One region of the Streptomyces sp. NPDC050145 genome, then DNA from elsewhere that is predicted to be linked to it. Evidence: predicted binding sites of a transcription regulator. Region 1 holds the regulator's gene; the other holds the start of a gene.

Region 1 (4,871 bases):
TAACGGTGCCGGGATTCGACCGTCCCCGGCCCCGGCGACCGGGATTTCGTGCCCCGGCACCCTCGAGCAGAAGGAGATCGGACCGTTGAGACTCGGCACCCTCGGCAGTGGCATAGCGCTGGCGACCGCGATGGTCGCCCTGAGTGCGGGTTGCTCCAGCCCGCTGTCGGACGGTCCCTCTTCGGCAGAGCCCAGCGCTTCGACTCCGGCTCGTCTTCGCCCGGACAGCCTTTCGGCGAAGATCGGGACGGAGGTCGAGAAGGGGTTCGGATACTCGGTCCGGGACGCGACCGACGCCGGGCGGACGGTCGACATGCGGCACGTCGACCTCTGGCGGTTCTGTCTGGAGAGCAAGGGGGGCCAGCCGAAGACGGTGGACCTCGGAGCTGTCCCGTACGGGGAGAAGTGCCCGGACCACTGGGATGCGCACATCCCCGAGATACGAACACCCCGCGTGACCGGGAAGAAATTCGAGAACGCCTACCAGTCCCTCCTGGAGAAGGGCTACGACAGCCTCTCCATCGATGTGCTCTACGGAAGCGAGGGCGTGGTCGAGCAGGCAGACATGCCCCGCGTCGACGGAGAGGTCTGCAAGCAGTCCCCGAAGCCCGGTGCCCCCTTCGACCCGTCGGAGAACGTCAAGCTCTACGTCGCGATGGGGAATTGCCCGAAGCGCTGATTCCCCGCCCGACGGCCGCAATCCGCAACTCGGCCCAGACGGTCTTACGGGGAAATGGCCCCTGGGTGACACCCCACCGTTCGGCGAGTGCCTCGACGAGGACGAGCCCGCGCCCCGATTCACCTTCCGCTGAGCGGAGTTGAGGGAGACGGTCGGCGCGGGTGTCGGTGACCTCGATGCGCAGGACGCCCTCGGTCACGTACACCCTGAGGACGAAATCGCGGGCGGGGAGGCGGCCGTGGGTGACGGCGTTCGCGGTGAGTTCGGCGACGACGTGCGCCGCGTCGTCCAGGACGTGGGCGAGGCCCCAGGTGCGGAGTTGTTCGGTGGCGAGGAGGCGGGCGAGGCGGGCCGCGCGCGAGGTCGGGGACAGCTGGACGCTGAAGTTTCTCGGTTCACGTCACTCAGCGTGGCCGCCCCCGCATACCCTGATCCGCGACTCGCCCGTCACGTACGGTCACTGTCCAGCGTTTGTCCAGAGCTGTACAGGCTGTCCAAGACCCTTGGCGGGTAGGGCGGTTCACGGAACGTGGGCGGGGAGCCGAACGGGCGGGAGGTACGCGCGGATGACCGGTGCGACGGACGGTGACGGCTGGGAGATCGAGCCCGGTGACGTACAGGGAGCGGCGGTGATCGCTCTGGTGGGACATCAGTTGAGGGCGCTGCGCGAGGCCGCCGGCCTCAGGGTGTCCGAGCTGGGCGCGGCACTCGGGTACGGCGAGGGCATCGTCTACAAAGTGGAGACCGGTACGCGGATCCCACGCCCTGAATTCCTGGACAAGGCCGATGACGTACTCCGCGCCAACGGCCTGCTCAAGGCGATGAAGCCCGACGTCGCCGAGGTCCGGTACCCGAAGAAGGTACGGGACATCGCGGCGCTGGAGGCGAAGGCCGTCGAGCTGACCTCGTACTGGAACCACAGCCCGCACGGCCTGCTCCAGACCCCCGAGTACGCGCAGGCCCTCTTTTCGATGCGCCGCCCGGCGCTGTCCTCCGAACAGATCGAACGCGCGATGGCCGGCCGCACGGCCCGCAAGTCCATCTTCGACCGCGACCCGGCCCCCGCCCTCAACTTCATCCAGGAAGAGGTGACCCTGCGCCGCCCCATCGGCGGCCGCACCGTCCTGCGCGGCCAGCTCGAACACCTCCTGGAGCTAAGCCAGTTGCGCACCATCGAAATCCAGGTGATGCCGACGGACCGGGAGGATCACGCGGGGATGGACGGGATCATGGAGGTTCTCAAATTCGGGGACGGGACCGCTGTCGGGCGTTGTGACGGCTTGTACAACGGGCGACCGGTATCCGACCCGAAACAGCTCCGTGGCATCGAGCTGCGGTGTGGGATCATCCGAGCTCAGGCTCTCTCGCCAAGGGAGTCACTGGCCTTCATCGAGCAAGTGCTGGGAGAACTATGAACCGCGAGACCAACGCCGGATCCCCGACCGAGCTTGCCTGGTTCAAGAGCACCTACAGCAGCGGCGGCAGCGAGCCCGACTGCGTGGAGGTAGCCCACGCCCCCGGCACAACCCACGTACGGGACTCCAAGAACGCGGAGGGCCCGCGCCTGTCCGTGAGCGGCACGGCCTGGGCCGGTTTCCTGGGCGGTCTGTGAGAACGGGTCGAGAATGACGGAAGACCCCCTGCACTTCTTCGCCGAAGTCCGCGTAGTCGATTCCCCGAACAGGCCCGACCTCGTAGGCAGGGCCGGCGCGATTCTTGGAATCTCCGAGCCTCGCGACAGCGCGACGCCGGTCGAGTACAGCGTGATGATCGACGGCTACGAACGGCTCGTCGCGTTTCGCAGGGAGGCCATCGCGCCTACGGGACGCGATCGGAGCCGAGAAGACTACTACTGAGCGAATGCGAGGCTGCGGCCTTGAGCGCGAAAGGGCCCGGAGTTCGAGATGAACTCCGGGCCCTTTCATGGCAAGTGACGCCAGATCAGTCCTGCGGACGCTTCGGCCGCCAGACCACCAGCGCGCTGGTCTGCTGGACCTCCTGGTACGGGACCAGGTCGCGGCGGTACGAGGCGTGGACCGCTGCCTCGCGCTGCTGCATGGCCGCTGCCGCGCCTTCGACCGCCGAGGAGAGTTCCGCGACGCGGGACTGGAGGGCCGCCACCTGGTTCTCCAGCTCGATGATGCGCTTGATGCCGGCCAGGTTGATGCCCTCTTCCTGCGACAACTGCTGGACGGTGCGCAGCAGGTCGATGTCGCGGGCCGAGTAGCGGCGGCCGCGCCCGGCCGTGCGGTCGGGCGAGACGAGGCCGAGGCGGTCGTACTGGCGCAGGGTCTGCGGGTGCAGGCCGGACAGCTGGGCCGCCACCGAGATCACGTACACCGGTGTCTCGTCGGTCAGTTCGTACGGGTTGCTTCGTCGACGGCCGTCCATCTGGCTCAGGCTCCCTTCGCCGCCTGGAACAGTTCTGCCCGCACGTCCGTGTCCTCGGTCGCCTTGGCGTACGACTCGAGGGCCGAACGGGCCTCATCGGTCAGGTCCTCGTCCCTGGGGACCGCGACCTCGACCGTGACCAGGAGATCTCCGCGCGTGCCGTCCTTGCGGACGGCGCCCTTGCCGCGGGCCCGCATCGTCCGCCCGTTCGGCGTGCCCGGGGGCAGCTTCAGGGTGACGGACGGGCCGCCGAGCGTGGGCACCTTGACCTCGCCGCCGAGCGCCGCCTCGGTGAACGTCACCGGGACGGTCACCGTGAGGTTGTCGCCCTTGCGGCCGAAGACGGGGTGGGCGTCGACGTGGACGACGACGTACAGGTCGCCGGCCGGACCGCCGCGCTCACCGGGCGCGCCCTTGCCGCGCAGGCGGATGCGCTGCCCGTCGGAGACCCCGGCGGGGATGCGCACCTGCATGGTGCGGGAGGACTTGGCGCGGCCGGAGCCCTTGCAGACCTCGCAGGGGGTCTCGGCGATGAGGCCGCGCCCCTTGCAGTCCACGCACGGGTCGGTGAGGGAGAAGCCGCCACCGCCGCCCCGCGAGACCTGCCCGGTGCCGACGCAGGTCGGGCACACGCGCGGCGTGCCGTTCTTGTCGCCGGTGCCGGAGCACGCCTTGCAGGGGGCCTGGGACGACATACGGAGAGGCACCGTGGCGCCGTCCACCGCCTCGGTGAAGTTGAGCGTCACCTCGGACTCGATGTCCTGGCCCCGGCGCGGCTGGGTACGGGCACCCGTGCCCGCGCCCGCGCCGCCCCGGTTGAACAGGCCGCCGAAGACGTCGCCGATGCCGCCGCCGAAACCGCCCTGACCCTGGCTCTGGCCCTGGGCGCCGCCTCCGAAGAGGTCGCCCAGGTCGAAGTTGAACGAACCTCCGCCGCCACCGCCGGGACCGGGGCGGAAGCCCCCGTTCCCGAACAGTGCGCGGGCCTCGTCGTACTCCTTGCGCTTCTTGGCGTCGCCGAGGATGTCGTTCGCCTCGGAGATCTCCTTGAAGCGCTCCTCCGCCTTGGGGTTGCCCTTGTTGGCGTCGGGGTGGTTCTCGCGCGCCAGCTTGCGGTACGCCTTCTTGATCTCGGCGTCGGTGGCGTCCTTGGGGACGCCGAGGACCTTGTAGTAGTCCTTCTCGATGAAGTCCTTGGTGCTCATAGGCCCCGACGTCCCTCCTCACTCATTTCGTTGCGCCTGTGTACGTCAGCCCTTGTCCGGGCCACCGTCGTCCTTCTCGGCGTCCTGCTCGGAGGCCTCGTCGGACTTGCCCTGCGCGCCCGGCTGCGGCTCGGCCACGGCCACCCGCGCGGGGCGGATGGTGCGCTCGCCGATCCGGTAACCCGGCTGCAGGATCGCCACGCAGGTCGTCTCGGTGACGTCCGGCGCGTAGCTGTGCATCAGGGCCTCGTGCACGGTCGGGTCGAAGGGCTCGCCCTCCTTGCCGAACTGCTGCAGGCCCATCTTGGCCACGACCGTCTCCAGCGACTCGGCGACGGACTTGAAGCCGCCGACCAGCTCACCGTGCTCACGGGCGCGGCCGACGTCGTCGAGGACGGGAAGCAGCTCGGACAGGAGGTTCGCCACGGCGACCTCCTTGACCGTGACGCGGTCCCGCTCCACGCGGCGCCGGTAGTTCTGGTACTCGGCCTGCAGGCGCTGGAGGTCGGCGGTGCGCTCGCCGAGGGCAGTGCGCACCTGGTCCAGCTGTGCCGTGAGGGCCACATCACCTGCGGACGAAGCGGAAGCTGAGTCCC
Region 2 (4,871 bases), on a different contig from region 1:
AGGAGCGCGGCGAGCACGGAGTGCAGGGCGTCGGCCGTGCCCACGTCCGCGGGGCCGACATGGCTGTCGCCGAAGCAGAAGGTCGCCCGCTCGGTCGCCTCCGGGCGCAGCCGCACATGGCAGGAGCCGAACCGGGGCGCGGCGCCTTCGGGATGCCGCGCCAGGTTCAGCGCCCCGTACTTGGGCCGCTCCACGGCCGCCGCGCCCGCGTACGCCCCGCCGAACAGGGCGTGCTCCCAGTCGTCGCGCAGGCCGCCGGGGTGCGCGGTCCGGCTCCCGTTCGAGAGGCCCGTCTCGTACTGGCCCCGGTAGCGGCCGTCCGCGGCGAGCCCGGCCGCGACCGTGGTCCGCCCGTCGGCGAGCAGCCGGTCCGGGTGGAAGTTCAGCGTCACGCGCGCGTGCCGGCGCACCAGGGCGATCAGCCCCTCGGCCGCCCGCTCGTCCACCCCGCACCGGGCCAGCCGGCCGACCGCGTCCTCGCGGCCGGCCAGGGCGGTCGCTCGCAGCGCCCGCAGGGCGGCGTCCTGGGCACGGGTCAGCGGGGTCACGGGTGCGCTCATGCCCGGATTTTTCGGGGCGCGGTGCCGCCCGGGCAAGCGAGTTAGGGCCGGGGGTCAGGCCGCTGTCGTGGCCCGGAGCCGGGCGTTGGTCAGCGGGGCCACCGTGTGCCAGCCCAGGGAGCGGTAGAGGAGCCGGCCCGACGGGGTGCCCGCGAGGACGCCCTGCCGGGCGCCCTGCGCGCGGGCCGCCGCCTGGAGCGTGCCCATGACGACCCTGCCGAGGCCCCGGCGGCGGTGGTCCTCGGAGGTCTCGATCATGTCCACCACCGTGCTCGCCCCGGTCGTGGCCGTCTGCCCCCGGGCGGCGAACGAGCCCTCGGTGTCGGTGAGCAGGACGCGGGTCACGCCGTCGCGGGTCCAGGTGTGCAGGTGGTACCCGGCCGGGGGCGCGGGCGGCTCGGCGTCGGTCAGCTCGGTCGTCATCAGGACGTCGCCGAGGTCGTAGGGCTCCCACTCGGGGCCGAGCCACGGCAGCACCCGCTCCGGGTCGGCGAAGACCTTGAGCTGGGCGCCCACCGCGCGCACGGACCGCGCGGCCCGGCGGACGTCGTCCTCGCGCACGCCGTCGTTCGCGGCCCCGAGGACATGGCGGCTCACGTGCGAGGCCAGGCCGACGTGGACCGTGAACCCCCAGGGCTCGGGGAGCGGGGGAGTGGCCCCGCGCGAGAGCACCCAGCCGCCGACCCAGTCCCGTACCCGTGCGTCGACCGTCATTCCACTACCCCCGATGTAATAGGCCCATCCCTCATTCATGCCTTACGTTCAGCAGCCTACGGAGCCCCCGCCGAACCGGGCCAGGTGTGATCGCTCACAGCGAACGGTCTGCGGGGAACATTCGACGGCGCCCATGCATTGAGTCGACATAGCTCAACTTGACTGCCGAAGGGGAGATCATGGCTTCGACGTCCACACCGCTCACCCTGCCCGTGCTGCCGCTCGACGACGAGGTGGTACTTCCCGGCATGGTGGTGCCGCTGGACCTGAACGACACCGACGTACGCGCCGCGGTGGAGGCCGCTCAGGCCGCCGCGCGGTCCAGTGGGGACAGCAAGGCGAAGGTGCTGCTTGTTCCGCGGATCGACGGCACGTACGCGAACACCGGCGTGCTCGGCACCGTCGAGCAGGTGGGCCGCCTCGCCGACGGCGACCCCGGCGCGCTCATCCGCGGCCGCGGCCGCGTGCGCATCGGCGCGGGCACCACGGGCCCCGGCGCCGCACTCTGGGTCGAGGGCCTGACCGTCGAGGAGACGCTGCCCGACCCGCTGCCCGGCTCCGTGACCGAGCTGGTCACCGAGTACAAGGCACTCGCCACGAACTGGCTGAAGAAGCGTGGCGCCTGGCAGGTCGTGGACCGCGTCCAGCAGATCGACGACGTGTCCGCCCTCGCCGACAACTCCGGCTACTCGCCCTTCCTGAGCACCGACCAGAAGGTCGAGCTCCTGGAGACCGCCGACCCGGTCGCCCGCCTCAAGCTCGCCACCGCCCAGCTCCGCGAGCACCTCGCCGAGCAGGACGTCGCCGAGACCATCGCCAAGGACGTCCAGGAGGGCGTCGACAAGCAGCAGCGCGAGTTCCTGCTGCGCCGCCAGCTCGACGCCGTACGCAAGGAACTGCGCGAGCTGAACGGCGAGCAGGAGGGTGAGGAGTCCGACGACTACCGCGCCCGCGTCGAGGCCGCGGACCTGCCCGAGAACGTGCGGGAGGCCGCCCTCAAGGAGGTCGACAAGCTGGAGCGGTCGAGCGACCAGTCGCCCGAGGGCTCCTGGATCCGCACCTGGCTCGACACCGTCCTCGAACTGCCGTGGAACGACCGCACCGAGGACGCCTACGACATCCAGGGCGCCCGCTCCGTCCTCGACGCCGAGCACTTCGGGCTCGACGACGTGAAGGAGCGCATCACCGAGTACCTGGCCGTGCGCAAGCGGCGCGCGGACCGCGGGCTCGGGGTCGTCGGCGGACGGCGCGGCGGCGCGGTGCTCGCGCTCGTCGGCCCGCCCGGCGTCGGCAAGACCAGCCTCGGCGAGTCCGTGGCCCACGCCATGGGCCGCAAGTTCGTCCGCGTCGCCCTCGGCGGCGTCCGCGACGAGGCGGAGATCCGCGGCCACCGGCGTACGTACGTCGGCGCGCTGCCCGGACGGATCGTGCGCGCGATCAAGGAGGCCGGGTCCATGAACCCGGTGGTCCTGCTCGACGAGATCGACAAGGTCGGCTCGGACTTCCGGGGCGACCCGGCGGCCGCCCTCCTCGAGGTCCTCGACCCGGCGCAGAACCACACCTTCCGCGACCACTACCTGGAGGTCGAACTCGACCTGAGCGACGTCGTCTTCCTGGCGACGGCGAACGTGCTCGAAGCCATCCCGGAGGCCCTGCTCGACCGCATGGAGCTGGTCCGCCTCGACGGCTACACCGAGGACGAGAAGGTCGTCATCGCCCGCGACCACCTGGTGCCCCGCCAGCTGGACCGTGCGGGTCTCGGCAAGGACGAGGTCGTCATCGGCGAGGACGCGCTGCGCAAGCTGGCCGGCGAGTACACGCGTGAGGCCGGTGTCCGCAACCTGGAGCGGGCCGTCACACGCGTGCTCCGCAAGGTCGCGGCCCAGCACGAACTCGGCGAGCGCGAGCTGCCGTTCACCGTCGCCGAGGGCGACCTGCGCGAGCTGGTCGGGCGGCCGCACCACGTGCCCGAGTCCGCGCAGGACCCGGCCGAGCGGCGCACGGCGGTGCCCGGTGTCGCGACCGGTCTCGCGGTGACCGGGGCGGGCGGCGACGTCCTCTTCGTCGAGGCGTCCCTCGCCGACCCGGAGACCGGCGCGGCCGGACTGACCCTGACCGGTCAGCTCGGCGACGTCATGAAGGAGTCCGCGCAGATCGCGCTCTCCTTCCTGCGCTCGCACGGCGCGGAACTGGAGCTGCCCGTCGCGGACCTGAAGGAGCGCGGCGTGCACATCCACTTCCCGGCGGGCGCGGTCCCGAAGGACGGGCCGAGCGCCGGCGTCACCATGACGACGGCCCTCGCCTCGCTCCTGAGCGGCCGGCAGGTCCGTACGGACGTGGCGATGACCGGTGAGGTGTCGCTGACCGGGCGCGTGCTGCCCATCGGCGGCGTGAAGCAGAAGCTGCTCGCCGCGCACCGGGCCGGGATCACGACCGTGATCATCCCGAAGCGCAACGAGCCGGACCTGGACGACGTCCCGGCCGAGGTCCTGGAGAAGCTGGACGTCCACCCGGTGACGGACGTCCGCCAGGTCCTGGAGCTGGCCCTCGCGCCCGCCTCGGCGAACCTGGAGGTTCCCGTCGCGGCGTGACGCCCGCAGACCGGAGGCCCGGCCCCACGTGGGGCCGGGCCTCCGGCATGTCGGTCGGCCGCCGGATCAGCCGAGGGCCAGCGCCTGGACGCGGTCCAGGGCGCCGTTGAACTTGTTGTGGTCGCCGACCGTCGGGCCGGAGGACGTGTACTGCCACATCGTGTAGTAGCCCCAGCCGGCCGGGAGCGTGCCCACGGTGGAGGAGTACCGGGCGATCCACAGCGGGTTGTACGCCGCGAAGCCGCCGTAGTTGCCGGTGCACTGGGTCCACCAGCTCGTCGCCGTGTAGATGACGGCGTCGCGGCCCGTGCGGGCCTTGTACTGGTTCAGGAAGTCACGGATCCAGGTGACCATCCCGCTCTGCGTCTTGCCGTAGCAGGCGGCGCCGTACGGGTTCCACTCGATGTCGAGCGCGCCCGGCAGCGTCTTGCCGTCCCGGGACCAGCCGCCGCCGTGGTCCACGAAGTAGTTGGCCTGGGTGGCGCCGCTCGTCGTGTCCGGCGTCGCGAAGTGGTACGAGCCGCGGATCATGCCGACGTTGTAGGAGCCGTTGTACTGCTGCGCGAAGTACGGGTTCGTGTAGTACGTGCCCTCGCTGGCCTTGACGTAGGCCCAGCGCACGCCGCTGTTCCAGAGGGTCGACCAGGCCACGTTGCCCTGGTGGCCGCTGACGTCGACGCCCTCGGTCTGGGTGGCGCGGGTCATGGGCGGCTCGCCGGTGTCGCCGTCGTGGGCGGCGACCCCCATGCCCATGTGGGCCTCACCGCGCTGGGGGACGTCGCCCGCCTGCGCCGCACCGGGCAGGGCGAGCAGGAGGGAGAGGGCTGCGAGCAGGGTGCCGGCCACGCCGAAGCGGGTCCGGCGACGCGTCGTTCCGGGTCTGTGCACGGGCATGTGCGTGCCTCCGTAGGCCTCGTGGGGGATCAGGTGGGTGGGCTGATCAGGGACCTGTGCCGTTCCGTGCCGGTCGCGCTGTGCCGTCGGGTGCCGCGGGTGGGGGTTCGCC

The links. Region 1 encodes HspR, which represses chaperone genes until heat shock. Its sites were predicted from a motif close to TTGAGNNNNNNNNNCTCAA; they were not measured.
Region 2: a site for HspR is predicted at 1,413-1,431, ahead of lon (endopeptidase La). Genes of this name have one in related genera too.

Annotation. Positions count from the first base shown of each region.
Region 1 covers NZ_JBITJS010000002.1:442,712-447,582, reverse strand. Annotated here, with positions in the region: gene ACIBTU_RS05575 (calcium-binding protein) at 1-3, shown strand, start outside; gene ACIBTU_RS05570 (PASTA domain-containing protein) at 86-679, shown strand; gene ACIBTU_RS05565 (ATP-binding protein) at 639-1,052, opposite strand; gene ACIBTU_RS05560 (helix-turn-helix domain-containing protein) at 1,246-2,094, shown strand; gene ACIBTU_RS05555 (DUF397 domain-containing protein) at 2,091-2,291, shown strand; gene ACIBTU_RS05550 (hypothetical protein) at 2,305-2,535, shown strand; gene ACIBTU_RS05545 (heat shock protein transcriptional repressor HspR) at 2,621-3,070, opposite strand; gene dnaJ (molecular chaperone DnaJ) at 3,076-4,275, opposite strand; gene grpE (nucleotide exchange factor GrpE) at 4,321-4,871, opposite strand, start outside.
Region 2 covers NZ_JBITJS010000028.1:53,483-58,353, reverse strand. Annotated here, with positions in the region: gene ACIBTU_RS37140 (DUF3626 domain-containing protein) at 1-560, opposite strand, end outside; gene ACIBTU_RS37135 (GNAT family N-acetyltransferase) at 615-1,274, opposite strand; gene lon (endopeptidase La) at 1,454-3,865, shown strand; gene ACIBTU_RS37125 (lysozyme) at 3,932-4,759, opposite strand.